DNA from 2 places in the Filifactor alocis ATCC 35896 genome. Region 2 is predicted to be linked to the other one. Evidence: riboswitches for the same ligand, from Rfam matches in the RefSeq annotation. Region 2 holds a riboswitch; the other holds the start of a gene.
What was found. A riboswitch is a leader RNA that binds a small molecule or an ion and turns the genes downstream of it on or off. The one in region 2 is predicted to bind FMN.
Positions count from the first base shown of each region.

Region 1: linked by a shared signal. The riboswitch ahead of HMPREF0389_RS07275 (ECF transporter S component) and the one ahead of ribD (bifunctional diaminohydroxyphosphoribosylaminopyrimidine deaminase/5-amino-6-(5-phosphoribosylamino)uracil reductase RibD) in region 2 are both predicted to bind FMN.

Region 1 is NC_016630.1:1,626,185-1,638,141, forward strand. It holds gene HMPREF0389_RS07270 (C69 family dipeptidase) at 330-1,826, shown strand; gene HMPREF0389_RS07275 (ECF transporter S component) at 1,987-2,601, opposite strand; FMN riboswitch at 2,890-3,008, opposite strand; gene HMPREF0389_RS08800 (histidine kinase dimerization/phospho-acceptor domain-containing protein) at 3,448-6,243, opposite strand; gene HMPREF0389_RS07285 (response regulator transcription factor) at 6,420-7,139, opposite strand; gene HMPREF0389_RS07290 (metallophosphoesterase family protein) at 7,653-8,402, shown strand; gene HMPREF0389_RS07295 (zinc metallopeptidase) at 8,529-9,224, opposite strand; gene fmt (methionyl-tRNA formyltransferase) at 9,317-10,270, opposite strand; gene def (peptide deformylase) at 10,344-10,787, opposite strand; gene priA (replication restart helicase PriA) at 11,213-11,957, opposite strand, start outside.
Region 2 is NC_016630.1:1,498,663-1,510,619, forward strand. It holds gene HMPREF0389_RS08780 (hypothetical protein) at 250-912, opposite strand; gene HMPREF0389_RS06670 (hypothetical protein) at 1,132-1,470, opposite strand; gene HMPREF0389_RS06675 (GrpB family protein) at 1,618-2,184, opposite strand; gene HMPREF0389_RS06680 (flavodoxin) at 2,387-2,848, opposite strand; gene HMPREF0389_RS06685 (TM2 domain-containing protein) at 3,256-3,615, opposite strand; gene HMPREF0389_RS06690 (TIGR01212 family radical SAM protein) at 4,419-5,348, shown strand; gene HMPREF0389_RS06695 (IS30 family transposase) at 5,482-6,564, shown strand; FMN riboswitch at 6,650-6,764, shown strand; gene ribD (bifunctional diaminohydroxyphosphoribosylaminopyrimidine deaminase/5-amino-6-(5-phosphoribosylamino)uracil reductase RibD) at 6,964-8,058, shown strand; gene ribE (riboflavin synthase) at 8,167-8,823, shown strand; gene HMPREF0389_RS06710 (bifunctional 3,4-dihydroxy-2-butanone-4-phosphate synthase/GTP cyclohydrolase II) at 9,034-10,245, shown strand; gene ribH (6,7-dimethyl-8-ribityllumazine synthase) at 10,248-10,715, shown strand; gene HMPREF0389_RS06720 (HAD family hydrolase) at 10,719-11,414, shown strand.

The DNA of each region.
Region 1 (11,957 bases), 130 kb from region 2:
CCAAAAAAGATTGTAAATTCTTTATGGCTGAAATTTTGGAATGTCTGTTGAAATTTCATTTTGGGAACGGATTTTTTCAAACTGTTTTGTTCCTCTATCGTATCCTACCTAACTTCAAATCAGAAAGTAAGGTTGTAGCGTTCGAATCTATGGTATAATAACTCTGTAGCGATTGAATTGTATTATCAGTAAACACGCATTGATACAAAATGAAGAATGACTTTCCCTGTTCTCTATAGATCTTGGGAGCACGCCGGCTTTCAAAAAAGGAAACACAATTCAACCAATATTTATCAATCTAACAAACTTAATATAAAGGAGATGATTTTATGGCTTGTACCACACTTCTTGTTGGAAAAAATGCAAGTTATGACGGTTCTACTCTTGTTGCAAGAAATGAAGATTCCGCATCAGGGGTATTTACACCAAAAAAATTTATTGTTGTTCTTCCGGAAGAACAGCCACACAATTACAAATCTGTACTATCTCATGTTGAGATTCCCCTTCCGGACAATCCAATGCGATATACCGCTATGCCTGACGCACTCGGCGTAGACGGAATTTGGGGAGCTTGCGGAGTAAATGAAAAAAATATCTCCATGACGGCAACCGAAACATTGACCTCAAACGAACGCGTCTTGGGTGCAGATCCATTGGTAAATTTGATTCCGGCTCAAGGAAACGAAGGGGATGAAAATTACATTCCGGAACGTCCCGGCGGAATCGGAGAAGAAGATATCGTCACTATTGTACTGCCTTACATCAACTCGGCAAGAGAAGGTGTCTTACGCTTAGGTTCTTTGCTTGAAACATACGGTACCTATGAAATGAACGGAATTGCTTTCCAAGATGAAGATGAAATCTGGTGGCTTGAAACCATTGGAGGACATCATTGGATTGCCAAAAAAGTACCGGATAATTCCTATGTTGTGATGCCGAACCAATTCGGAATCGACTGCTTTGATTTGGACGATGCGTTCGGGCAACAGCAAGAACATCTTTGTTCTTCCGACTTAAGAGAATTCATTTCGGACAATCATCTGAATCTTTCTCTCACAGAATCTTTTAACGCGCGATATGCCTTCGGTAGCCATGCGGATTCCGACCATACCTACAACACACCTCGTGCTTGGGTGGTGCAACGATATCTCAATCCTACCACTCATCGCTGGGATGGTGACAATGCGGACTATCGTCCGGACTCTGACAATCTTTCTTGGTCGAAAGTACCTGAAAAAAAGATTACGATAGAAGAAATCAAATATCTTCTTTCTCATCACTATCAAGGAACAGAGTATGATCCGTACGGAAAGCATAACGATCCGCTTAAAAAAGGTTCTTTCCATCCGATTGGAATCAGCCGTACCAATGTACTCGGACTTGTTCAAATCAGACCGTACATGCCGGACAATATCAAATCTGTGGAGTGGATTTCATTCGGTTGCAATATGTTCAATGCAATTGTTCCGTTCTATGTAAATATCACAAAAACGCCAACCTATCTGAACAATACTGGCAAAACTGTCACTACGGACAGCTTCTACTGGGCAAACCGATTGGTGGCAGCATTGGCGGATTCTCACTTTGCAACCTGTAATTCTCATATCGAACGATATCAGCTTGCCGTACAATCCAAAGGACATGAACTAATTCACAAGTATGACAAAGAATTCAAAAATCATCCGAACAATGCAACCCTGCTTTGCGAAAAGGCAAATGAAGAGATTGCAAGCATGTTGCAAGAAAAAACAAATGACTTGCTGGACAAAGTTCTTTATACCGCAAGTTGTAATATGAAAAACGGATTTGCTCGTTCAGATGCGTAAGTAAAAACGATACCATATTGACACACAAAAAAAACAAAGGTGCTCTCTTTTTTGATGGAGTCCCTTTGTTTTTTCTTTATCTTATCAAAACAACATTATTTTACCAAAACAACAATCATCTTTATAGTTTTTACTCTTCCATTCTTTTTCCGGAAATCTATTATCTCTGTTTAATCAACGGAGATACTTTTTTGTATAGCACTGCTGTCACTACAGAAAGTACCACTCCCTTAAATAAGTTGAACGGTCCAATTAAATAGAGCGCAAATGTCCACATTCCTGTCACGTTTGCATTCAATCCTTGTCCCATTGCAATCAATTTATCTGCTCCACCCATAAAGTTTGCAAAGAACGGAAGTAACACAGTTGCATTCATCACAACACCTGTTGCTGCCATACACAATGTTCCGATTACAAGTGCAATCATTGCTCCTTTTTTGCTATGAGTTCTTTTATACAGATAACTGGAAGTTACAACAAATGCTCCACCTATCATAAAATTCGCTAATTCTCCGATTCCACCTGTGCCGCTTTTTGTTGCAAAGTGAAGAATATTTTTAATAAATTCGATTGTCAATCCCGCAATCGGTCCCAATGCAAAACCGCCGATAATTGCCGGCAAGTCGGAAAAGTCCATTTTTAAGAACGGTGGAAAGAACGGTACCGGCGTTTCGATAAACATAATAATGTATGCCAATACTCCCAAAATTGAAATCTTAACCATCGCATTTGTACTAAATGCTCTTCCTTTTGATTTTTTTAGTGTTTGTTCCATTGAAAAATTCCTCCTGTTAAATATGCTTTTGACTTTGTTTCTTGAGAAATTTCTTATTTCTATTTTTATCTTTGCAAACAATCTCTGTATTTCGAAAGAAAATTGATTTTATAACCAAACATACAATTAATTATCTCTTCTTACCTACAAAATCATTCTCTTTTTTCCTCTTGTCTATTTTTTACAAGAATAAAAATTTGTCATAAAAAAGCCCGAGAATTCTTCTCGGGCTATCGTTGACACAATGACACGGATATCACAAACAATCCTATTGTTGTGACCTCTCTAAGAAATCTTCTCCCATCCAGACTCTACTGTCGGTACCCGAATTGCACAGGTTCAGTTTTTATTCAAAACTCGCGGACTATACCGCCGGTCGGGAATTACACCCTGCCCTGAAGAAACATATGATTAATTTGTACTACTTTTGAATCATACCACTTGTATCAATTTTTGTCAAATATTTTCAGCGATTTTATCTTAAGATTTTGTGAAAATATTTCATTTGATAAGATATTACAATAAAAAAGCCCTCTCCGTGGTCCGCTGGTAAAAAATTCTACCTTAAGCGTAGAGAAGTTCTATTAAGTAAATTATATCATACACTTGTAAAATGTCAATGAATCCAATGACAGTATAGTGAAGAATGAGATGAAATACTGATTATTAAAAGTCAAAAGGTAGATTATTTTCACAGATTGGAACTGATATGAATCAGCTTTTATCCGGTAGTCACTCCAATCACAAACAAATGGATACTCTCATCTTTTATGAGAAAATATCCATTTGTTTTCATGTGAAATGTCGGCTCTCTTCTATCTTGATTTTATTGCCCTATGAACTTATCTACTTGTCTTTTGGAAAACTTACGAATAATTTGAACAAATCTCCGTCAATTTCAATCTCAAGACTTCCACCTTGCAGTTCTGTCAAGCTTTTTGCAATCGCAAGTCCCAGTCCTGAGCCTTCTGTATTTCTTGACTCGTCTCCTCGTTTGAATCGTTCCATAATTTCATCGGCAGCAAAATTCATTTCATAGGACGAAATATTTTTGAACTCGAATGTGATGCTCTTATCCTGCTCTGTGACATCAATATACACTCTCGTATGTTCCAACGAATATTTGGTAATATTGCTGATGATATTGGAAAACACTCGATATGTTCTCTTTCCGTCAATCATGCAATAAACAGGCTCTTTCGGTAAATTCAGACGAAAGTCCAACTTGCTGAACTGTATTTTTTCTTCCAATTCACCCATCGTTTGACGAAATACGGAGATAATATCCAGTCGTTCGGTTTGCAGTTTGATGTTCCCGCTACTTGCCTTGCTCGCCTCAAACAAGTCTTCTATCAACACTTTTAATCGTTGTGACTTCTTGTGAATGGTGTCGATATATTCTTCCTGTTGTTCTTTGGTCAAATTCGGTTGTTTCAACAAATCAGAATAATTGATAATAGACGTGAGCGGTGTCTTCAAATCATGTGATACATTGGAAATAAGCTCTGTTTTCATATTTTGGCTTCTGACTTCTTCCTCAAGAGCTGTCTTAAATCCTGTCTTGATACGATTCAAATACTGCGCCGTTTTGGAAAAAATGCCGATATTTTCATCTGCCTGCAAATTGAAGTTCCCATCAGAAAGCTTCTTGCTATAGTTTTGGATATAGGCTAATTGCAACAAGAAACGATAAATCCATCGAAATACAAGAACAACATATCCCAACAGCAAAATCATGGCAATTTCAGGTCGCATTCCAAACAAAGCAATGACGACAAGCAATAACACACAGTGGAATGCCCACAATCCCATCATTTTCTTTTTGAAAGAACCTTCCAAATCAATTTGTTGCAATCGGTTTAGTCGCATATACATTTTTTTGAAAGGTGTTATCAGCATTCTGCAAATATAACAAATCACTCTTCCGAAAATGGAATTTTTGATCAATCCTTCTATGATTCCACAGTAGTAGATATATTTCAAATAAGTCATATACAGATACACAAACAGCAATCCCAAAAATGCCACCATCATAGCATATCCGAAATATTCCGGTGTGTTCCCCGACAAAACTCTGTAAATAAATGTCAGTTCCTTGGAATCATACATCACATTTTCTCTCGAAGTTACCTGCATTCCGAATACAAATATTCCACAGACAATCCCCATCATTCCTGTTGTCAAAAATAATTTCAGTTCCAAAGGAAGGTGGTTGAATTTGGATACAATATTTGCATTTCGCTGTTGTCTAAACGGTACAACTCCCGCAAGCAACATCATCAAGAAAATTCCGATTGCCGCCAAACATAGAACAAAGATTGCCCTCTGTTCCATCATTGACTCATAATAATGGTAATAGTCATCTGTTTCCAGTACCTCTTGTGCACTTGCCGGCACATAGAAAGTAACGGAAATTTCTTCTTTTGGAAGTGTTTCCAACTGCTTTACTACTTGATTGATTGTTGCAATCAATTTTTTGTCAGATTCCAACTCTTTTTCATTGTTGACTGTGGCAACATCACCATTCAGATAGAAGTTGTTTTCAGAACCGTAGTCATGATGTACACTAAGGATATCCACTGTGTGGGAACTGCTTTCTGAAGCGCCATAATCCGGATTTTCATAATGCTGATAATAACGTACATCATACATGGAAGCGACCAACTGATACATTCCGTCCTTTTCCATCATACTTCGTGCATATCTCTCGAATAGCTGATTCACTTCGTATGTGTAAAGCGAGATTAGGGAAGAATACTTTGAGTCAATCTTACAATCGGTTAATCTGCCCTTGTTGTCAATCTGAAAGGAAATCGATAATATTTTTGGAGTCTCCTCTAATGACTCAATTTCTTCTTTCGTCATATTTGTTTGAATCATATGATTGGAAGAGTCTGTAATATAGTATCTTGATAGAGCATTTCTTTGACTTTCCGTGTTATTGATTTCTCCAATACCTTCTGTTATCAAATCCTCATATTGTAATCTATCTCTGCCCGGATGGGGATAATTCATTCGTTGCAATAACAAATCTTTTTGTCCCTGATTCTTATCTACCGCATGAAGTACCAGCCTCTTTCTTAATTTGGATTCCAAATTAAATCGTACCTCTTCTTCGAAAAATTCATCCGTCTTGAGATAACGCTCCAATCTCTGATTATCAGGTCCTTCTATCATTTTGATTCCGAACGGATAGATGCCTACTATAAGAGCTGAAATTAAGAAAATGACCAAGACGGTACGCCATGAGGACGCAAAAAATTTCTTTTTGTCATTCTCTTTCTCTCGTTCTAACTGTAATTTTTTTTCGGTTCTGTAATGATGCTCCTCTTCTCGCAACTGCTGTTTTTTTGCTTGTTTTTTGATTCGATATTGTTGCAAAAAAGATAATTCATCTGAATTTTTGTCATTTCTGAAAAGGTTGTTATCTTCCTCATCTGTTTTTTGAAAAGCAATCTCCTCTGATGCTATTCCGGGTTCTTCTTGCATGATAGTTTCTTGTTTCTCCTGTTGCAAATTCTCTTGTTGCAATTCTTCTTCCGATGTTTCTTGTTCTATCTCTTTGTCATCCATGTTATCAAAAGACTCTTGCTCTTGCGTCGATTCTTTTTGTTTTTTTTCAAATGTTTCGGAATCCTTCATCTTTATCCCTTCTTTCTGTATCCAAAATCTTCCTATATTCTAACTCCTCAAGTTATAACGAACTGCAACTTCCATCGCACAACACACCTTCTGTTTTCTGCAAACTGTTTTGCTATCATTATGAAATCATGTGTATCATCTTCAAAAATCATTCCTCTTCATTCTATAAATCACCATCAATCCATATCAGAAGTCGTATTTATTTTTTCAAATTTGTATCCGATTCCCCACACCACTTTGAGGTATCGTGGTTCTTTCGGGTTGATTTCTATTTTTTCACGAATTCTTCGAATATGAACTGTAACTGTTTCAGGATTGTAGGCAGGTTCTTTCCAAACCTGTTCGTATATCTCATCAATCGAAAATACTTTTCCCGGATAACTCATCAACAACAACAAAATTTTGTATTCTAACGGTGTAATTCTGACTTCTTCTTCATCTACAAAAATCTGTTTTGTCTCTTTGTTCAGTTCAATTCCCCCGATACGGATGCTCTGCTCCGTTTCTTCACTGTATCTTCCGCCATATCGACTATATCTTCGTAATACAGAATTGACTCTTGCAATCAACTCCATCGGATTGAACGGTTTCGTGATATAATCATCCGCACCGATGTTCAACCCCATAATTTTGTCTGTATCCTCAGACTTTGCAGATAATATAACAATTGGTATGATGCTTTCTTGTCGAATTAACATCGTGGTATCAATTCCGTTTTTCTTCGGCATCATAATATCCATCAATATCAAATCTATTTTTTGGTTGTGAAACAAGTCCAACGCTTCTTGTCCGTCGTGAGCAACCAATACCTTATAATTTTGGCTATTCAAATACAGTTGAATTGACTTAGCAATTTCAACATCATCATCTACCACTAATATGGTCTCCGTATTCATACGATACCTCCCGGGATTTTTATCACTATCGAAAAATTTTTCTTTTACTTGCTTAAGATATCTCTTACTGTTATCTTAACACATGATTCTTAAAAAACAATCTTATGAAGTCTTACAATTTTCTTACAAAACAATTTTACTATTCAAAACAATTATTCTCTCTTTTTGTCATCTAATATGAAAGCATCATCGAATTGCCATGTCTTCCAATTTGAAAAATATCTAACCTTTTTCTTCTCAAAGTTGAAGAAACGGAGCATATTGTCGCTTAAGGACACAAGAATTAACATGATGAATCACAACTCAAAACGAAGATACAATCATGCAGTTGAAAGAAAGAATCGTATAATTACGTCCTTGTATTTAAAAACAGAACTATTTGTGATAGGATGAGAAGAGCAGTCGGAAATCCGTATACACAAGTTTGTAATCGGTTACTATGCACTTCAGAAGGAATGTATTGACCGACATGTGATGTACCGAAATTGCTAAACGAAGAACGGAGGACTTATTTTGGATAACATTGCCATTTTTTCAGATATACACGGAAACATCCCTGCACTGGAAGCTGTCTTAGAAGATATTGAAAAAAGAGCAATCTCTACCATCTATTGTTTGGGAGATTTTATCGGAAAGGGACCGAACCCTAACGAAACCATCGCTCTTTGCAAGAAATACTGCACACAATCCATTTTGGGAAACTGGGATGATTTTTTGCTCTACTCCTCAAAAGACGGTATGCCTATTTCTTGGTATCGACAAATTATTTCGGAAGAAAGCAAAGAATATCTTGCATCTTTGCCGAAGGTGATTGATTTCTATTTAAGCGGACATATCGTCAGATTGTTTCATGCACATCCTTTCGACCTGTATAAACGGCTCTATCAATTGACCGATCAAGAACATATTGATGAAATGTTCCTTTATGAAAAGGATAACCCTGAGTTTTCTATCCAAAAAAATGCCGACATTGTCGGATACGGGGATATTCACTACTCATTCCAAAAATCTTTTCAAAAAAGGATTTTGTTCAATACAGGAAGCGCGGGAAATCCTCTTGACGGTACAACAGCTCCCTATGTTATCTTACATGGAGAACTCCACAATCCGGAACTTGCACCATTCAGCATGGAGTTTGTACGAGTTCCTTATGATAACGAACGTGCCGTCAAAAATGCCGAACAGTCGGATATGCCACAAAAAGAGGACTATATTTTTGAAATTAAGACGGGAATATTCCGTATGTTCCGCAATCAAAAATAATATTTGGTACAGAAAAAGAGTGATTTCGTTTGTTAGGAATAACTTCACTTTAAACATACAAAAGGATTGGCTTGAGTTCTGCCAATCCTTTCTATTTGCTCCATTTGATTTATTTGTTTTGTATTGTTATCTTCGGCGACTGTTTTGAATAAACAACAGTCTAAGCAATTGACTCACTGCACTTGCCGCAGCTGCCACATAGGTCAAAGCCGCTGCATCCAACACAGCTTTTCCTCCCCTGATTTCTTCTGCAGACAAAATTCCTTCATTCTCTAATTCAACCAATGCTCTCCTACTTGCATCAAACTCCACCGGCAATGTGATAATTTGAAACAATACCGCCATGGAAAACATCACAATTCCAACTGTCAACAAATTTTGCATAGCTGAAATAACCAGTCCGGCTATAATGAAAAACCACGATAAATTACTTGCAATACTTACAACCGGAACAATCTTGTTTCGAAGAACCAAAGGAAAGTAATTGTGAGAATGTTGAATCGCATGTCCCACTTCGTGTGCGGCAATCGCGTTGGATGCCACTGTTGTCCCGTAATACACTTGATTTGACAGTCTCAAAATTCTTGTTCCGGGATTGTAATGATCGGTCAAAGTACCGGGCACCAACTGTATTTGCACATTTTGTAAACCGTTGTTATCCAAAATTGCTCTTGCAGTCTGTGCTCCTGTATAACCGTTTCTTGTCGGAACGCGAAGATATCTTTCATAAGCAGATCTGACTTTATTTTGCGCATATAAGGTCAACAAAATCGTCGGAATCAAAAAAATGATGGTTGCATCATAATAAAAGTATGGAAACATTCTTTTACCCCCTATTTAACTGATAAACTCTTTCAAAAAAATAATATACTGTTTTCAAATACTCCTCTGAACTATTGTATTAAAAAGAATGGTTATTTATTAGGAGAAACTGTAAAAATTTCGCCTTCTTCAATTGTGTTGCCAAGCAAATATGCAGACACTTCCATGCGTTTTTTATTTGGAAATTGGACTTCAAAAATCTTCACAAAAACATCCCCTGTTGCAACCTTAAGGTATTTTTTTGTCACCTCTGTAATGGTTCCGGGAACAATCTCTTTGCTCTCTTCCGGTGTTATTTCCACTTGAAATAATTTGACTTTCTCCCTGCGATAGAAGGTAACGGCAGACGGCCAGCCTTCTACTGCACGAATTTGATTTTTGATTTCTCTTGCAGTTTTGCTCCAATCAATGTATCCCATCTCTCTTGTCAACATGGATGCGTAACAGGAATCTTCATCATTCTGTTTTTCACGGGGAATTTCTCTTCCATACTGCTCCAATTGCTCCAATGTCTTATGCAGAGCAATCTGCCCCGCATCCATCAATTTTTTGCTCAAGGTAGATAAGGTATCGTCTTCCGTTAATTCCACTTCTTCCTTGACAAGCATATCTCCCGTATCCAATCCGACATCCATCATCATTGTGGTAATTCCCGTTTTTTGTTCTCCATGAAGAAGTGCAAATTGAATCGGAGCAGCCCCGCGATACTTCGGTAACAGAGAGGCATGCACATTGATACATCCATATTTTGGAATATCCAACAATTCTTGTGACAAAATTTGTCCATATGCGGTAACAACAATCACATCCGGCTCCAACGATTTCAAAAGAGCGATACTTTCCGCATCTTTTACCTTTTCCGGTTGATAGACCTCGTATCCATACTCCAATGCCTTTTGTTTCACCGGTGTCGGAACCAACTTTTTGCCTCTCCCTTTCGGTTTGTCCTGTTGAGAGACTACCAATACGACATCATCTTTTCTATCGTGCAACACTTCCAATGACGCTACTGCAAATTCAGGAGTTCCCATAAAAATTACTCGCATAATTTCTCCTTCTGTTCTTTATCATCGATACTTCATTTTTTCCATACATGAACGATTGCAACAAAATAACTCTCTACTCTCGTTCTGCAATATCCTTGAATAAGATTCCGTTGAGATGATCGATTTCATGGCACAATGCTCTTGCCAAAAGTTCATCTCCTTCCACTCGAATATCTTCCATCTTTTCATTTTTTGCGGTAACGACAACATGGTTCGGTCTCTTAACATCCATATAGACTCCGGGTATGCTCAAGCACCCTTCTTGTCCACATTGTTCTCCCTCTTGCTCTACAATTTCCGGATTGATAAATACCATCGGACCTTCTCCGATATCAATTACAATCACTCGACGCAACACACCCACCTGTGGTGCCGCAAGTCCCACTCCGTCATATTGATACATCGTATCAATCATATCTCCGATAAGCTGTTCAATTCTCGGAGTCATTTCAGTAACAGGTCTGGATACTTTGCGAAGCACCTCATCACCGTCAATACGAACCTCTCTAATCGCCATAATCTATTCCTCTTTTCTACTTCTATGTTAAAAAAATTCATTAAATCAATTTTTCCCAAACAAATCACCGCATTTATGATACGGTAACTACTTTATATTATACCACAAAATTTCGGTATCCAATCTTTATACCGCCACCCGTCCTCTTTGTAACTTTGGAATTTCTGATCTACTGAATTTCCAACTTCTTATTTCGGTTGTCCTCACTCAATTACATTATGATAACATAAATTCTAATCTGTTACCTGCCTGTGCCGGATTTCTCCGGTACTTCCAATCATGTTATGCAACAAAAAACACCAGCATCTCTACTACAATCCATATCGGTATGAGTAATACTTTTTATCCTGTATTTTTTTGCATTCTATTGCATTGTTCTATCATCCGTTAGGTTTTATAGGATAAAGTGCAATTTCCGCATATTTCTACAAAATATTCCTGGGATTTTTTTCCACAATGACAACACTTTTCTTTCCATACAACACATTTCTCTTCACTGTTTGAAGATATCGAATCATGTTACGAATCACGGTTTCTTCTTCTAAATTTTTTACCTTAATCAACAGATGCCATCGATATTTTTTTTCCAATCGCTGAATCAAACAAGGTGCCGGTCCCAAAATAGCGGATTGTAGATTCTTCTTTTGAAAATAAAAATGCAGAGCCTGCTCCCATCGTTTTGCCGTTTCCGCACTGTCATCCAAAGAAACGGAACTTACCACAATTCGAAAAATACTCCCATACGGCGGATAAAAGAACGCCTTTCGAATCGCAAGCTCTTCCTGATAAAATCCGTCGTAATCTCGTTCCAAAAGATAATGAAACAGACTGCTTTCCGTTCGATAGGTCTGAATCACAGATTCTCCCCGTTTCTCAAATCTTCCGGCACGTCCCGAAACCTGCTCCAACATTTGAAACACTTTTTCGCTTCCTCGATAATCCGGCATATCCATTCCCTGATCCGCCTGCAAAATTCCTACCAATGTCACATTGGGAAAGTTGAGTCCTTTGCCTATCATCTGCGTTCCAATCAGAACATTCGCTTCTCCTCTTTCAAAGGATTTCAAATATTGTTCCTGTTGTCCTCTTTTCTCGGTCGTATCTCTGTCCATGCGAATCACTTTCGCATTCGAAAATTCTTCCTCAATCAACTCTTGAATTTTTTGTGTC
Region 2 (11,957 bases):
TCATTTTTTTCAAAAAATTTTGTAATTTATCTCCTACGGAAACAAGTAAAAAAGCGATGTATTTTTGCACAGGTTTTTGCTTAATTGACAATATCCTTTATTATCAACAAAAAAACAGATACAGTCCCTTCTTTTTGCTCTTGTATGAATGAAGCTCCAATGAAATTATTTGAATAATCTTGAAAAAACACACTGTATATAATCCCAACTTTATTATACATCTCTTTAATTTTTTATTTCTCCCGAAATTTATTGAAATGCTACAATAACTGATTCTTTTTCTTCAAAATAATCTTCCATACTGCTACTCACTCCAAAAGCCAAATATGCTTGCTCAAAAGTAATGTCTTTAGTATTACTTAAAATAACAAATTTACTATCTCTTACAGCATTAGGCATTCTTCCTTCCAATTCTAATCTATATTTATAATGATATTTGTCAGTTTTCCAGGTACCGTCATTTAGCTCATAATATTTGACATAAGTAACTAATCTATTATCACTGATGTGTTCTTCTCTTAGTTCCGGATCGGTTTTTTCATAGGTTTTAATAACATCAGAAGAACTTCCCAACTTAATAAAATTCTCCACATTTTCTTCGCGTATATCAATATAATCATCTTTATTCTCGTTACGTACTAACCTGATATACATCGGTGCTTCCTTACTATCTCTTCCTCCTATAATAAGATAGTATTTATCATCGATTTCATATTCCAAAATATATAGTCCAAAACCGACTTCTTTGCTTTTATATTTTTCAAAATCTTTCCATGATAAATTATCTCCTTTCTGAGAAAGCTCAATAACTTTTTCAATAGATAATGTGTTATCATCTTCCTTTTTAGGAGAACATCCTGTTATTGAAAAAATAATTAAAAATATCAAAATCATTGAAACAATTTTTTTCATTACCTTCACCTCCATAATGTTAAATTTAATCTATTTAATATTTTACTACATTTTATCCTCTATCCATAGATACAAACTCTTACTTTTTTACCTATGTTGGTTCTTTACTTTCTGCTTGTAAAATATTTCCGGTTAATCTCCTTGCTGATTTTTTGGATACATATCATTTTCAAGTTGCCGTTTCTTAAATTACTATACTCTATTAGGTAAACCGGAAGTTTACTTTGTACTACAATCAACCAGGACAGCATCTTTAACAGAAAAATAGTCATCCATATTGCTACTTAATCCAGCTGCTTTCCATGCTTGTTCAAAAGAAATATCCGAAAAATTACTAAGATATACAAATATAGAATCACAAGCTGCATTAGGCATTCTTCCCTTGGTTACAAGTTGATACTGATAAATATGGTCATCACATGCCCATGTCCCATCTTCCAGCTTATAATAAGTTTTAAGACTACCGTCAATCCTTTCTATCACTCTATTCTCCTTGGTGCATCCAACTATGGACAGTGTGTAAATAATGATAAGTAGCACGATAATTATCTTCTTCATAATCGTTGCCTCCTAAGCAATTTAAAGTTATTTTCCTGAGCGTTTTATAACATGATACCATTTTTCAGTCCGGTTTTAAGAAATAAAAAACAGCAAAGCTACTGTTTCTTAAATTATTTATAATATTTCATTGGACAAATCGTTTTTTCAATATCGACCTCTATATTCACATTTTGCCAAATCTGTACATTTTTTGATAAAATCCGTTTTTGCATCAGTATATCCATCTCGATCATGCTCAAATTGTTTCCAAAGAGATAGTTTCAATGTTTCATATTCTTTGGCTATCTCTTTATGTTCATTGAGATAGTCTCGAAAATATAGTTCATCATGATCTCCGGTCATTCTAATATGAAGGTGAAATACCCTCTCTGCAAAACCTTGTTCTGTGTATCCTTTATTGAGCGTGATTCGATTTTCACTCATATTCATACATAACCAACCGTTATCTGTAAGGATGTCCTTTACAATATCCAAATCCGACTCGTTGTTTACTTCAATCAATATATCTACAATATTTTTTGTCCATATTCCTAAAATTGCAGTACTTCCGATATGAGATATTCTTACTATAATATTATCCGGCACTGTTGATAAGATAGTGTTTCGTTCTTCTTCATACCATACTTTCCACAACGGATTATGTTCCACCAAAAAAATCGGAAACAGTTGCCAAAGTTCTTCTAAGCTCGTTTCTTCTAACATTTTACCCAAACTTACTCCCTCCGATTCTAATTTGTATCTTGAAATAGTTATTGACGATGTACCCTACTGTACTGTTTATGTTCTTTGTGTAGAGTAAGTCGGTATTTTTTGTTTATAACTACTTCTACTTCATATCATTACCAATTTTTTGTCCCTATTATTTTTATTTCTTATTTCTCAATTCACTCTACTCCATCTGAAAGAAAAAATGTTACAAATTACTGTCTAACCAATTTTTCAGCTCATCGAAATTGTAGTCTGCTTTTAATGCTATTCCGTCTTTAATGATGGAATTTTTGCATTCTCTTTTATAATCTTCCATCATGTTCCCAAAACCACCTCCGCCATGCGTACAAAATGGAATAATGGTCTTGTTGCTCAAATCAACCGTTCGTAAAAACGACAGAACAGGCGGTGCAAATGTCTTAAGCCAGTTGGGCGAGCCAATAAAAACGACCTCCGAATCTCCCATGCTTTCTGTTCTTTCCATCAGAGGAGGACAATATCCTCTTTCAATTTCTTTCCTTACTTCTTTTATCGCAGTATGATAGGAAAATGAATAGGGCTTTTGCGGTTTCAGCTCTCTCAAATCACCATCTGTAATCAATGCAATATCTTCCGCTAATCTTCTTGTGATTCCTGAATAGGAATAGTATACCACCAAAGGTTTCAATTCATATCCCTCCTTAACTCCTTCTTTGTAAATTTAGGATACCATATTCCAAGGTTATTGGATATTCAACTTTTGTTTTTTTCACAGTATTTGTCTTATGTTTTTTATCATCCCTATTCAAATGAATGCTTCTTTACCAGTTTTCATACTTAATTTGTTCTATTCTAACAATTCCTACCTATATTCAGTTTCTAACACTCTCTTCTTATGAATCCCTATCTCAAATTTTACCCTATCGCACAAAGTTCCCAATAAAAAAATACCTAAGAGTTATCTTAGATATTTTTCACTACTGCGCTATTTCAAATCAATGTGATTTAATTTACTTGTTCGATGTTCCCTGTAAATCAAATACAAAAACATCATAGACATTAACATCCAATAAATAAATTTTATTACTTTTCGCATTACTCAAGTCTTACATGATGTTTCAGTTGGAAGTTTTCATCATTTGAGCATAGATAAATAATACCTTCTATAAATCCAACGATAGCAGGAATTCCGGTCCAACAGAACAAGATGTATATAATCCCCATTCCAATCTTACCTAAATAAAATTTATGAACACCGATTCCTCCTAAGAAAATTCCAAGTAACCCTGCTACAAGCTTATTCTTTACAGGCCATGAAGGATTGATTCCTGTCACATACACCCGTTGAGGTTGTTGAGATGCCTGTTGTACCGATAACTTATTACCACAAAACCTACATTCTGTTGCTCCAAACTCATTAGAAGCTCCACATTGTGGACAAAAATTTCCTGCCATAATTTTATTTCCTCCTTAAATTTATCTTCTACCCATTAAATACATTAGGATAGATGCCAAACAATAAACAAACAAGACTACCAAATGAATCAATAGGAACAACACACTTCTTGTTGATGCAACATATACGACGTTCACTATATCCAACACAATCGTGTCAATGACTGTAACCATTCCCCGGCGGAACAAAATATCCAACTTTAATAGACTACAAGAATATATTGCAGTATAAACGATGGTTTCAAAATCAATGCAGCCATAAAATTTTCTTATGTATCTATGCTCAAAGCTGTAAAAAACACATAGAGAACAGCCGCACAGTTATCTCCTCGAAATTCATATATTCTGAAAAATTATATCATGATGCCCTTCTATTTTCAATTACTTTCTTCTTGCTTTAATCTTCCTTGAAGGATATGTTTACTCGAATGCTCTACACATTTACAGACGAAATTCTATTTTTTCGTTGCACTGATACACATAAAAATCCTTCTTCCAGGCTATTTCACTTCTGTTAATCATTTTTTCCATGTTTCATTATTCTAAGAATGCAGTTTTTCTTTTCATTTTCTCATTCGATTTCTGGCATATTTCTACAAGATTCGATATAATGGGTTATCTTTTTCTCATATGAAAGCAGCACAAGAGTATCCTAACTTCCAAATTGCACAAAATTCGCACTGAATCTTGTCCTAATGAAAGTAAGGAAACCGGTGACTTAAGAGAGAATAAAATAACGGATATCCATTTAGCAAGATAATAGAAGACAATTAGAACACTTAATCATATCTTAGGAGAACACCATGTATCTGAATCACAAAACCTACTACACCTTAAATCAAGCTCTCAAGGAAGAGTTTGGCGAAAAAATCATCAAACTTTCAATTGACGGAGGTTTTACCTGTCCGAACAGGGATGGCACCATTGCAAAAAGAGGCTGTCTGTTCTGTTCTGAAAAAGGGTCAGGAGATTTTACCTCATGTGCGGACAGTATTACCGAACAAATGGAACAACAAATTTCTCTTCTATCCAACAAATGGAACAACGCAAAGTACATCGCATACTTTCAAAGTTTCACAAACACTTATGCAGATGTAAAAGAACTGAAGAAAAAATATGATGAGGCACTGGATTTTCCAGATGTTGTCGGCCTTGCCATTGCAACAAGACCTGATTGCCTCTCTGAAGAAATATTGGACTTATTGGAATCTTATTCCAAACAAACTTTTTTGTGGATAGAACTCGGACTGCAAACCATTCACGAAAAAAGCGCCGTCCTACTTCGACGGGGATATCCCCTTTCAACATTCGATGATGCTATCAAAAATCTTCACGAAAGAAATATTCGTACGGTAGTCCACATGATTCTGAACATTCCGTATGAAACACAACAACAAATGCGTGAGACTGCCATCTATCTTTCAAAGAAAACAATTTGGGGACTCAAAATTCATATGCTCTATGTTTCTTCGGACAGTGATTTGGGCAAGCTTTATCAACAAAATACGTTTCCTGTCTTTTCGAGGGAAGAATATATTGATTCTGTAGTAGATATTCTGTGTCGAATCTCTCCTAACATCGTGATTCATCGACTTACCGGCGATGGAGATAAAGCGACACTCTTAGCTCCTCATTGGATTCGAGATAAGCGCTCCGTCTTAAACGGAATCGATAAAAAAATGCGATCGGAAAAATTATTGCAAGGCTTATTGGAACACCAACTTTGTCCATAACATATCTTTCCTTAGATTAGAATAGAATGAATTTGGTTAATTGTAAAATGAAAATGAACTAAAAAAATTCCATAGAAAATCACGTTTGGTATAATTGAATCACCACAAAACAAAAAAACCAAAGGTGATGACTATGGAATATAATAATACTACAGCAAATTCAAGAAAAAATAAACATTTAAACGATTTCGAAAGAGGACAAATTCAACTTCTGCATAATAAAGGATATTCAGCATACAAAATAGCAAAAGAACTTCGTAGAGCATCCAACACCATAAGAAATGAGTTAAAAAGAGGTACAGTAACTCAAATAAAAGGAATACATGATGTACAAGTATATTATCCGGATACAGGTAAGTTAGTATATGAGAAGAATCGAAAAAATTGCAAAAAGAAATTTAAAGCCTTGAAATGTAGCAAATATTTAGACTTTGTAAAGCAAAAGTTTAATGAAGAAAAATGGTCGTTAGATGCAATTTGTGGATATGCAAAGTTAAATAAGCTATATGAAGGTCAAAGAGTCTGCACCAAGACATTATACAATTATGTAGATATAGGTCTAATAGGAATAAAATCTATTGATTTGCCCTTAAGAGTGAAAAGAAAACCGGCTAAAAAACGAGTAAAAGAAAACAAAAGAAAACTTGGAAAAAGTATAGAAGAAAGACCGCAAGAAATAGAAACAAGAAAAACATTTGGAAATTGGGAAATAGATACAGTAATACCAAAGAAAAACAAAGAAGAAGCATCATTAATAACCATAACAGAAAGAAAAAGTCGAATGGAACTAATCTTAAAATTAAACAGAAGAAAAGCATCCATAGTAAATGAAACATTAAAGAACACATTGAACAGATTGAAGGAACCACAAAAAATATTTAGAAGCATAACAAGTGATAACGGCTTAGAGTTTGCGAAATTATGTGAACTTGAAAAAACATATATAGGAAACATCTATTACTGTCATCCCAATAATCCCCAGGAAAGAGGAACAAATGAAAAGCACAATAGCCTAATCAGAAGATTTCTACCGAAAGGAAAATCATTAAATGATTATGAAGAAGAACACTATATAAAGATAATGAATTGGATGAACAATTTGCCAAGAAAAATCCTAAATTACCGCACTCCTATAGAAGTTTTTATAGAAGAACTAAATAACTTAGGACTTTTAGATGATAATGAGGAATTAGTTCAATTTGATATTGCAATTTAAGATAGAATGAATTTTAATATCATTTTTCAAAAAACTCTTGCTATTCTGTATAAGATAGTGATATACTCATGTTGTAAAAAATGAATATGTTCTTCAGGGCAGGGTGCAATTCCCTACCGGTGGTACAGCCCACGAGCCGAAAGGCATGACATGGTGTGATTCCATGGCCGACAGTATAGTCTGGATGAGAGAAGAAGTATAATTGTATCAATGAAATCACTTGAAACAGTCCCTTTGTGAAAGGAGTTGTTTTGATGCATAGATTCCTTTGTTACTCATCAGCCTTGGTTAAAACCAAGGCTTTTTTAATCAAAAAATCTTTCTGCTTCAGAAAGATTTTTGGTAGCGCCATGAAAAACATATTGTTCATGGTGTTTTTTTATGGAAAGGAGGTTCATCGTGGTCTTTCATGAAACATATATGAAAACGGCAATCGAACTTGCCAAAAAAGGAGAAGGCTATGTTTCTCCAAACCCTCTCGTAGGTGCCGTCATTGTGAAGGATGATATCATTATCGGAAGCGGATATCACACAAAGTACGGAGGTCTTCATGCAGAACGAGAAGCACTCAAAAATTGCAGGACTTCACCAAAAGGAGCAAGTATGTATGTTACCTTGGAACCATGCTCTCATTACGGCAAACAACCGCCCTGTGCCTTGGCAATCATTGAATCGGGAATCGATACCGTATATATCGGTTCTTCCGATCCCAATCCCGAAGTAAACGGAAAAGGAATTCAAGTACTGAGAGACGCAAATATAAAAGTGGTGACCGGTTTGTTAAAAGAAGAATGCGATTCTCTTAACACCTTCTTTTTTCATTACATTGCAACAAATCGTCCCTATGTTACACTCAAGTTTGCAATGACGATTGACGGTAAAATCGCAAGTCACTCAGGAAAGTCTCAATGGATTACAGGAGAGTCGGCAAGAGCTCAAGTACATCGAGATCGCAAGCGATATCAAGCCATTATGGTAGGTGTCGGAACAGTCTTTCAAGACAATCCGGTGTTAAATTGCAGAACGAAAGAAAATCCCGTCAGTCCGATTCGTATCATCTGCGACACAAAGCTAAGGACTCCTATGAATTCCAAAATTGTTCAAACTTCCAAGGAGATTCCGACCTATCTTGCAACCTGTTGTACAGATAAAAGCAAGCACAGTCCTTACGAGATGTACGGTTGCTCTATCCTTGTCACAAAACAACAAAACGGACATATCGACTTAAATGACTTAATGCAACAACTTGGAAAAATCGGCATTGACAGTCTCTTTGTAGAAGGAGGAGGCACTCTTAACTGGTCGCTCCTTCAAGAAAATTTGGTCAACCATATCCAATGCTATATCGGAAATAAAGTGTTAGGCGGTCAATCCGCAAAAACTGCAATCTTGGGAACAGGATTTGACACACCGAATGACAGCCCTGCTTTTAAGCTGTCAAATATAATGTGTTTTGATGAAGATATTTTATTGGAATACGATATCATCACCTAATGACAAAACGTTCTCTTTTTTCATTCGAACATTCATTTTTTATCTTGTTCACCCGAAACAAATTACAATATTTGTTTGTATCACTATGATTATACGGAAAGGAAAACTATGTTTACAGGAATTGTAGAAGAAATCGGAACCATATCCAATCTCAAAAGAGGAGTTCATTCTGCAACTCTCACCATCAAGGCAAAGAAAATATTGGAAGACATCCATATCGGAGACAGTATCTGTGTCAACGGAGTGTGTCTTACGGCAACGAGCTATACTCCGACAACATTCTGTGCCGACATTATGCACGAAACATTGAATCGTTCTTCTTTTCAAACTTTATCCATCGGAGATTCTGTCAACTTAGAAAGAGCCATGTCCGCAAACGGTCGTTTCGGCGGACATTTTGTGTCGGGACACATCGATTGTATCGGGCGTATCTCGTCCGTTCAAAAAGATGACAATGCCGTCGTATATGCCGTGGAACCGTCAAAAAACATCTCACGCTTTATTGTAGAGAAAGGTTCTATCGCAATTGACGGGATTAGTCTGACCGTTACAAAAGTTACCGATTCTACACTATCCATATCCGCGATTCCGCATACAATACGAGAAACAGTTTTGTCTCAAAAGCGTATCGGCGATATGGTAAATTTAGAAGTGGATGTCATCGGAAAGTTTGTTGAAAAATTACTCTATCCTGACCGACATCAAGCTTCTTCTGAACAAAGTTCTTCGATTACTCTTTCATTTCTATGGGAGAACGGATTTTAAACCGAGGATATCGTAATACATAGAGGTTAAAATAATACACAAGTCTGTGATTATCATACAGTAACAACTATAGAACAGTGCAATCTCATTATGTTACAAGGTAATGAATTGCAACCTCTATCTATAACAACGATTACTCCATAAAAGAAACGAAATAGACTAAAAATATCATTTCTAACTACAACATTATGATACGGGGAGGTTTTCAGCATGAAAGACTTCAATACAATTGAAGAAGCATTAGAAGCATTAAAACAGGGAAAAATTATTTTAGTAACGGATGATCCCGACAGAGAAAACGAGGGAGATTTCATCTGTGCGGCAGAATTTGCAACACCTGAAAATATCAATTTTATGGCAGTTCACGGAAAAGGGCTCATCTGTATGCCGATGTCAAAACACTATATTGACAAACTCAAACTTCCGCAAATGGTGCAAGAAAATACGGATAATCACGAAACAGCATTTACCGTATCCATTGACCATATTGACACAACAACGGGAATTTCAGCTTTTGAACGCTCTGTTACCGCAATGAAAGCATTAGAAGAAGATGTTCGCCCGGAAGAGTTCAGACGCCCAGGGCATATGTTTCCTCTTCTTGCCAAGAAAAACGGTGTTTTGGAACGCAACGGACACACAGAAGCGACCGTTGATTTGATGAGACTTGCCGGACTCAAAGAAATGGGACTTTGCTGTGAAATTATGAAAGATGACGGGACTATGATGCGTACCAAAGAACTTCGCAAACTTGCAGAACAATGGGATATTCCGTTTATCACTATCAAAGATTTGCAAGAATATCGCAAACGAAATGACAAGTTGGTACAATGTGTCACCAATACCAAAATGCCAACCAAGTACGGTGAGTTTCGTGCGTACGGATTTATCAATCTGCTGAACGGAGAACACCATGTCGCCCTTATCAAGGGAGATATCGGAGACGGTACGGATGTACTGTGCCGTGTGCACTCGGAATGTCTGACAGGAGACACATTCGGCTCGCTTCGTTGTGACTGCGGAGAACAATTCGCAAGCGCAATGCGACAAATCGAGGCGGCAGGAAGAGGAATCCTGCTTTATATGAGACAAGAAGGGCGAGGAATCGGTCTGATTAACAAATTAAGAGCATATGAGTTGCAAGAACAGGGATTGGATACCTTAGATGCCAACCTGGCGCTTGGATTTCGTGCAGATGAGAGAGAATACTACATCGGAGCTCAAATCCTAAGAGATTTAGGTGTGAAGAGTATGCACTTGCTGACCAACAATCCCGACAAAGTATACCAACTGGAGGACTTCGGTCTTAGCATTACAAAAAGAGTTCCTATCACAATCGAGGCAACAGAACATGATTTGTTATACTTACAAACCAAGCAAAATCGCATGGGACATATTTTAAATTTTGAAATGGAGGCTTAATCATGAGAACATTTGAAGGAAAATTAGTAGCAAAAGATATGAAAATCGGAATTGTTGTAGCAAGATTTAACGAGTTCATCACATCGAAATTGCTCGGAGGAGCAATGGACGGTCTGATTCGTCACAATGTATCAGAAGAAAACATAGATGTTGCCTGGGTACCGGGTGCATTTGAAATTCCGCTGATTGCATCCAAAATGGCTGCACTGAAAAAATATGACGCCGTCCTATGTCTCGGTGCTGTCATTCGCGGAAGCACTTCACACTACGACTACGTATGTAATGAGGTATCGAAAGGTATTGCAAGCATTTCACTTGAATCCGGAATCCCTGTAATGTTCGGTGTTATTACAACGGAAAATATTGAACAAGCAATCGAAAGAGCAGGTACAAAAGCAGGAAATAAAGGATTTGACTGTGCTGTTTCAGCAGTAGAAATGGTAAATCTTATCCGAGAGATTGAGGCATAATCTATGGCATATTTGATTTTTGACTATGACGGAACCCTACACAATACCATTTTAATCTATCGTCCCGCACTTCAAAAAGCATATGACTATCTGGCAAAACAGGGCTTTCGCACAAACAAAATATTGTCCGATGAGGAGGCGGGAAGATGGCTCGGGTTCAATGCAAAAGATATGTGGAATGCCTTTGCTCCCGATTTAAGCCCAAAACTGCATCAATATTGCAGCACCATAGTCGGAGAAGAAATGCAGCGACAAATTGATATCGGATCAGCAAAACTGTATCCGAAAGCACTTGACGTCCTTTCCAAACTAAAATCTCAAGGACATCATCTCATTTTTTTGAGCAATTGCAAAATCAGTTACCTGAACATGCATCAAAAACAATTTGAGTTAGAACGATATTTTTCAGCATTCTATTGTACCGAAGCATTTGATTGGAAAACAAAAGAAGAAATTTTTCCAGCCGTCAAACAGGATATGCTGTCCGTGTTTCCAAACGAAGAACCTACTTTTATCGCCATAGGAGACCGCTTTCATGATTTGAACCTCGCACTCCGACACAATCTGCCGTTTGTAGGTTGTAACTACGGATTCGGAACAGCGGAAGAATTACAACAATCCACTTGCATTGCCCACTCTGCGGAAGAAATCGAAAGTTGTGTACATCAGTTGCTTCACACAAATTTATCCTATCTTTGAAACAAAGTATCCTATACAGGGTTCTTCGGCTTTATCTTCGTTTCAGAATGATATCTCTCAAAACAAGTACACCGGTTATTGTGTGCGAATAGGATTACTTGTTGTGAATAACATCACAAATTAGGATGAACAATTACAAAACAATAGAAACAAATAGCCCTTGTCCTTTTCATTTCAGAATCGGACAAGGGCTGTTTTAGCGAATAAGGAACAAACTCTATCATCGGCAACTGATAGCAATCACTGAGTAAAATGATAACAAGAGTCTGTTTTTTTGATGCTATTCTAATTTTATTCTTGTTTTCATAATCACACACTATGTATCCATTTTAAAATAGTGCTTTGTAAGGATACAAAACCCTTTTTTAACCTATATGTTTCATCCTACCATTCTATTCATTTATCTATCATCTGTTCGGTTTCATCATAAAACAAGCAATTTCTAAAATCTGATTGTAAGCATCAAACTTGTCATTCTCTCAAACTGACCGCCAAATCTTTTACCATAGCACCTACCGTCAAAGTTTTTGTCAATTTATCGGG